DNA from 2 places in the Brevundimonas sp. Leaf280 genome. Region 1 is predicted to be linked to the other one. Evidence: predicted binding sites of a transcription regulator. Region 1 holds the regulator's gene; the other holds the start of a gene.
What was found. The regulator HrcA, encoded in region 1, represses chaperone genes, less so after heat shock. The targets are predictions, from matches to a motif close to GTTAGCANTCNNNNNNNNNGANTGCTAAC.
Positions count from the first base shown of each region.

Region 2: a site for HrcA is predicted at 1,519-1,547, ahead of groES (co-chaperone GroES). Genes of this name have one in related genera too.

Region 1 is NZ_LMNC01000004.1:24,795-28,203, reverse strand. It holds gene ASF31_RS08330 (hypothetical protein) at 1-136, opposite strand, end outside; gene rph (ribonuclease PH) at 201-926, opposite strand; gene hrcA (heat-inducible transcriptional repressor HrcA) at 993-2,087, shown strand; gene grpE (nucleotide exchange factor GrpE) at 2,132-2,719, shown strand; gene ASF31_RS08310 (dienelactone hydrolase family protein) at 2,695-3,409, opposite strand, start outside.
Region 2 is NZ_LMNC01000005.1:128,019-131,427, reverse strand. It holds gene pgi (glucose-6-phosphate isomerase) at 1-839, shown strand, start outside; gene ASF31_RS10440 (hypothetical protein) at 899-1,321, opposite strand; gene groES (co-chaperone GroES) at 1,620-1,907, shown strand; gene groL (chaperonin GroEL) at 1,961-3,409, shown strand, end outside.

The DNA of each region.
Region 1 (3,409 bases):
CCAGTGGAACCGCGTCGATGACGTTGCTGCTTGCCGCAGTGTCTCTGGACGCAGGCTGATCGGCTGGATCAGCGCGCTGACATCCGGCCATCAACACAACGCAGGCGGCCATCGAAAGCCAGGGGGATCGACGCATCGACTTGTCTCCGGTCAGGACTGACCGGACGAGGATGCCCGTCCGCGCCCCGAGGTGAAACCCCCTATCGCTTCACCGCCGCCAAGGCCGCCTTCTGCAGGGCGAACAGTTCGGTGCAGCCGATCTCGGCTAGCGAAAAGAGCCGGTCGAACTCGGCGCGCGAGAAGCCGCGCTTCTCGCCGGTGGCCTGGACCTCGACGATCTGGCCGGAGCCGGTCAGGACGAAGTTCGAATCCGCCTCGGCCTCGGAATCCTCTTCGTAATCGAGGTCCAGCACCGGCACGCCGTCGCAGACGCCGCATGACACGGCCGCCACCTGATCCGTGATCGGGTCGGCCTTCAGCACGCCCTCGTCGCGCAGATAGTTCAGGGCCAGGCTCATGGCGACCCAGGCGCCGGTGATCGACGCCGTGCGGGTGCCGCCGTCGGCCTGGATGACGTCGCAGTCGATCAGCACCTGACGTTCGCCGAGCGCCTTCAGGTCCACCACGGCGCGCAGGGAGCGACCGATCAATCGCTGAATCTCTTGCGTGCGGCCCGACTGTTTGCCGGCGGCGGCTTCACGACGCCCGCGCGTGTGGGTGGCACGGGGCAGCATGCCGTATTCAGCGGTCACCCATCCCTGGCCCGTGTTGCGCATCCAGCCCGGCACCTTGTCCTCGATCGAGGCGGTCACCAGCACCTTGGTGTTGCCGAAGCTGATCAGGCACGAGCCCTCGGCATAGCGGTTGACGCCGGTCTCGATGGTCACGGGACGCAGTTGATCGTCGGTGCGTTGCGAATGGCGCATGGGAGGGATCCTTGGAAGTCTGACCTTGGAAGCTGTGGCGGCGGTGCTTATCCTGAAACCGTGAGCCTGTATGCCCCGAAAAACCCGCCGTTCGACGCCGGCCAGTCCCTCGCGGGTTTGGCGGGGCTGGATGCGCGGGCGCGCGACATCTTTCGTCGCATCGTGGAAAGCTATCTGGAGACAGGCGAGCCGGTCGGGTCGCGGACCCTGTCGTTGGGCGGCATCGCCCTGTCGCCTGCCTCGATCCGCAACACGATGCAGGATCTGACCCTTGCGGGCCTGCTGGCGGCGCCCCACACCTCGGCCGGGCGGATCCCGACCCATGCGGGCCTGCGCCTGTTCGTCGATGGCCTGCTGGAGGTCGGCGACCTGACCAAGGAAGAGCGTCGCGAGATCGACGGGCGGCTCGCCGGGCGCGGCCGGAACTTCGAGTCCGCCTTGGACGAGGCCTCGAACCTGCTGTCGGGCCTGGCCGGCGGCGCGGGCGTCGTATCGAGCCCGGTCCGTGATTCCGGCGTCAAACATGTCGAGTTCGTCGCCTTGGGCGGCGATCAGGCCCTGGCCGTCATCGTCGCTGACGACGGCACGGTCGAAAACCGCATCATGACCCTGTCGGCCGGCGTCACGCCTTCGACCCTGGTCGAGGCCTCCAACTTCCTGAACGCTCGCCTGCGCGGCCGCCCCTTCGCCGACGCCAAGCGAGAGATGACCCAGGAGTTGGAAATCGCACGGCGTGAACTGGACCAGACCGCCGCCCGCCTGGTCGAGGACGGATTCGCTGCGTGGTCCGGCGGCCAGGATCGCGAGCGCGCCCTGATCGTGCGGGGTCGCGCCAACCTGCTTCAGGACCGGGAAGGCTTGGCCGATCTGGAGCGGGTCCGCGTCCTTTTCGATGATCTGGAGCAGAAGGAACAGCTGATCGGCCTGCTGGACGGCGTCGATGCGGCCCAAGGCGTGCGCATTTTCATCGGCGCCGAGACACGGTTGTTTTCACTTTCGGGTTCCGCCGTGATCGCGGCGCCCTATATGAGCGGCCGACAGCGGGTTCTTGGCGCCATCGGCGTCATAGGCCCCGCAAGACTGAACTACGCCCGTGTCATTCCGTTGGTGGACTATACCGCCCGGGTGCTGGGCCGGATGCTGGATGGGAACGACAAGTGAGCGACAAGCCCCTTAACGACGAACTGAACGCCGTGGACGCCGACATGGCCGAGACCAACGCCGAACACGGCCTGGACGCCCATCCTTCAGACGATCTGGCGCCGCTGGACGCCGTGATCGCCGAGCGTGACGAATGGAAGGACCGCGCCCTGCGCGTCGCCGCCGAGATGGAGAATCTGAAGCGCCGTTCGGAGACGCAGCAGAACGACGCCCGCGCCTTCGCCATCCAGCGCTTCGCCAAGGACCTGCTGGGCGTCGCCGACAATCTGGAACGCGCCCTGATGGCTGCGCCCAAGGACGCCGAGGGCGCGACCGCCGGTCTGGTGACCGGGTTGGAACTGACGCAGAAGGCGCTGCTGCAAGCCTTCGACGCCAACGGCCTGAAGCGCGTCGCGCCCCAGGCCGGCGAGGCCTTCAACCCGCATCTGCACCAGGCGATGATGGAACAGCCCTCCGAGACCGTGCCCGGCGGATCGGTGATCCAGACCATGCAGTCCGGTTTTGAACTGTTCGGCCGCACCGTGCGCCCCGCAATGGTCGTCGTCGCCGCCAAGGGATCCGGCGCCCAGGCTCCCAACCCCTATGGCGCCGCCCCCGCCGCCGACGGTCAGGCCTTCGACGGCAAGGCCTGATCTAGGCTTTTTAGAGCTTTATCGAACGTCGCCAGCAGCTTGGACCAGCCGTCCTTGGCGTCTGGTTCCGAGTAGCTTGCGCGGTAATCCGCGTGGAAGCCATGCTGAGCGTCGGGATAGACGACGATCTGGCTGCCGGTCTGGCCGGCGCGGGCCAGGGCTTCGCGCATCCGTTCGACGCTGGCCAATGGGATGCCCTGATCCTTGCCGCCATACAGGCCGAGCACAGGCGCTTTCAGATCGTCAGCGATGTCGACCGGCCAAGGTTGGCCCGATGAGATCTGAACCGGCGTGGCGTCTGCGGCGGGCGCCAAGCGGCCGTACCAGGCCACACCCGCGCCGATCGCTGCGAAGCGGGCCGCCGCCTGCCACACCACCTTGCCGCCCCAGCAGTAGCCGGTGATGCCGACCTTGCCGTCCTTGGACCACGACTGCTGGCTGGCCCATTCCAGCGTCGCCGACAGGTCGCCCATCACCTGCTCATAGTCCGCCGCCGCGACGATCTGCATGATCCGCTGCATATCCGACAGCGGCGCGGGATCCTCGACCCGGACGAAGAAGGCTGGCGCGATGGCGGCGTATCCCTGCTTGGCCAGACGGCGGCAGATGTCGCGGATATATTCGTGGACGCCGAAGATCTCGGACACCACAACAATAACGGGGAACGGCCCGTCGCCCGCCGGCCGCGCC
Region 2 (3,409 bases), on a different contig from region 1:
GGGTCGGTGGGCGGTATTCGCTGTGGTCGGCGGTCAGCCTGTCGTGCGGCATCGCCCTGGGCTGGGACGTGTTCGAACGGATGCTGGCGGGCGCCGCGGAGATGGATGCGCATTTCGTCTCGGCGCCGCTGGAGCGAAACGCGCCGATCCTGCTGGCCCTGGCCCAGGTGTTCAACGTCGATGGCCTGAACCGGCCCGCCCGCACCGTCGCCCCTTACGCCCACGCCCTGCGCCGCCTGCCGTCCTTCCTGCAGCAGCTGGAGATGGAGTCGAACGGCAAGCGGGTGCACCGCGACGGCACGCCGGTGACGCGCCAGACCTGCCCCGTCGTCTTCGGCGAGCCCGGCACCAACGGCCAGCACGCCTTCTTCCAGCAGATCCACCAAGGGCCGCAGACCGTCCCGGCCGAGTTCGTCATCGTGGCCAAGACTCATGAGGACGCGCCGGAGTCGCCGCTTTGGTCGAATGCGCTGGCTCAGGGCCAGGCCCTGATGCTGGGCAAGACGACCGAGGCCGGCAAGGCCGAGGGGTTGGCGCAAGGATTGTCGGAGGAGGAGGCGACGCGTCTGGCGTCCCACCGCACCTTTACCGGCAACCGTCCGTCGACGGCCATCGTCATGGAGCGGCTGACGCCCGAGACCCTGGGCGCGCTGCTGGCCCTCTATGAGCACAAGACCTTCGTCGAGGGCGTGATCTGGGACATCAACAGCTTCGACCAATGGGGCGTCGAACTGGGCAAGGTCCTGGCCAAGGCGATCCTGAAGGACTTGGACACGGGCGGCCCCTCGGCGGACCTGGATCCGTCCACGGCGGCCCTGATGCGCCGCCTGATGGGCTGACGCGAAAGGGGCCCGTCCTTGCCGGACGGGCCCTTCCAGTCATCTAAACTGTCAAACGCTTACCAGCGGCGGTCGTAGCGGTAGTCGCGATCATTGCGATAGTCGCGGCGGTCATAGCGCGAGTCGTAACGGCGGCTGTCGTAGCGGTAGTCGTAGCCCGAGCGGCTGCGGTCGATGCCGTGCTCGCGCTCCCAATGGCCTTGGTTACGGTAGCACTGGCCGCCGCGGTAGTATTCGCAGCCCGAGCCGCGGTTGGAGGCCACCGCGCCCAGCGCCGCGCCGGCAAGCGCACCGCCCGCGATGTAGCTGCCGTCGCCGTTGCCATAGATGGCGCCGGCCAAACCGCCCACCGCGGCGCCGATCAGGGCGTTACGACCGGTGTTGTCGCGATCGCGCGATTGGGCGGAAGCCGGAGCGGCCATCAGGCTCAGGGCCACGACGGGGGCGGCGGCGACCGCAGTAATCTTCAGCAGCTTGGACATCTTGGTCTCCTTGTTTGCTTGCCGATCTGCGTTTCCGGGGTGGGAAGGCATCCAGCGTTGAGGGCATTCTATCGCTCCCAGTTTGAACGACCCCGGAGGCCGGCATTCATTTTCGGTTCATTTGTCACCGAGAATTCGCGCGGCGATCCATCGCCGCCGCTTGACGATGACCCTGCCTCTGCCTAACTCCCGCTCGCGTTAGCACTCTCGCTGGTCGGCTGCCAAAACGGCGATCGCGGGAATGCCGCACACCGTTTCAAAAACGCCCCGATCCGGGGGTTTTACAGGGAGAAGTCCGATGGCGTTCCGTCCGCTCGGCGACCGCGTGCTGGTCAAGCGCGTTGAAGAAGAATCCAAGACCAAGGGTGGCATCATCATCCCCGACACCGCCAAGGAAAAGCCCCAGGAAGGCGAAGTCGTCTCCGTCGGCCCTGGCGTCCGTGACGAATCCGGCAAGGTCAACGCTCTGGAGCTGAAGGCCGGCGACCGCATCCTGTTCGGCAAGTGGTCGGGTACGGAAGTGAAGATCGACGGCGACGACCTGATCATCATGAAGGAATCCGACGTCCTGGGCGTGCTGTCCTGAGCACCCGACGTCTGAAGTTCTTCAATTAATCCATATAGATAGGAGCTGCCCGCATGGCCGCTAAAATCGTACACTTCAACACCGACGCGCGCGACAAGATGCTGCGCGGCGTCAACGTGCTCGCCAACGCCGTCAAGGTGACGCTGGGGCCCAAGGGCCGCAACGTCGTGATCCAGAAGTCCTTCGGCGCTCCGCGCTCGACCAAGGACGGCGTGTCGGTCGCCAAAGAGATCGAGCTGGAAGACGCCTTCGAGAACATGGGCGCCCAGATGATCCGCGAAGTCGCTTCGAAAACGAACGACAAGGCGGGCGACGGCACCACCACCGCAACCGTTCTGGCTCAAGCCATCGTGCAAGAGGGCCTCAAGGCCGTCGCAGCCGGCATGAACCCGATGGATCTGAAGCGCGGCATCGACAAGGCCGTCGGCCTGGTGCTGGAAGAGATCAAGTCGAACTCCAAGCCGGTCTCCAACAACTCGGAAATCGCTCAGGTCGGCACCATCTCGGCCAACGGCGACTCGGAAATCGGTGAGCTGATTGCTCAGGCGATGGCCAAGGTCGGCAACGAGGGCGTCATCACCGTCGAGGAAGCCAAGACCGCCGACACCACCGTCGATGTCGTTGAAGGCATGCAGTTCGACCGCGGCTACCTGTCGCCCTACTTCATCACCAACGCCGACAAGATGGAGGCCCAACTCGAAGAGCCGCTCATCCTGCTGTTCGAGAAGAAGCTGACCTCGCTGCAAGCCATGCTGCCGATCCTGGAAGCCGTGGTGCAGTCGGGCCGTCCGCTGCTGATCATCGCCGAGGACATCGAAGGCGAAGCCCTGGCGACCCTGGTCGTCAACAAGCTGCGTGGCGGCCTGCGCGTCGCCGCCGTCAAGGCTCCTGGCTTCGGCGATCGCCGCAAGGCCATGCTGGAAGACATCGCCATCCTGACGGGCGGCCAGGTCATCTCGGAAGACCTGGGCATCAAGCTTGAGAGCGTCACCATCGACATGCTCGGCAAAGCCAAGAAGGTCACGATCACCAAGGACGACACCACCATCGTCGAAGGCGTCGGCGGCAAGGACGAGATCGAAGCCCGCGTGGCCCAGATCAAGCGCCAGATCGAAGACACCACTTCCGACTACGACAAGGAAAAGCTGCAGGAACGTCTGGCCAAGCTGGCCGGCGGCGTCGCGGTTCTCCGCGTCGGCGGTTCGACCGAAGTCGAAGTGAAGGAAAAGAAGGACCGCGTCGACGACGCCCTGAACGCCACGCGCGCCGCGGCTGACGAAGGCATCGTTCCGGGCGGCGGCATCGCCCTGCTGAAGGCCTCCAAGATCCTGGCCGACGTCAAGGGCGACAACGCCGACCAGAACGCCGGCATCGCGATCATCCGTCGCGCCCTGCAGGCTCCGATCCGTCAGATCGCCGAAAACTCGGGCGTCGAAGGTTCGATCGTGGTCGGCAAGGTGCTGGAAAACGGCGACGCTTCGTTCGGCTTCAACGCCCAGACC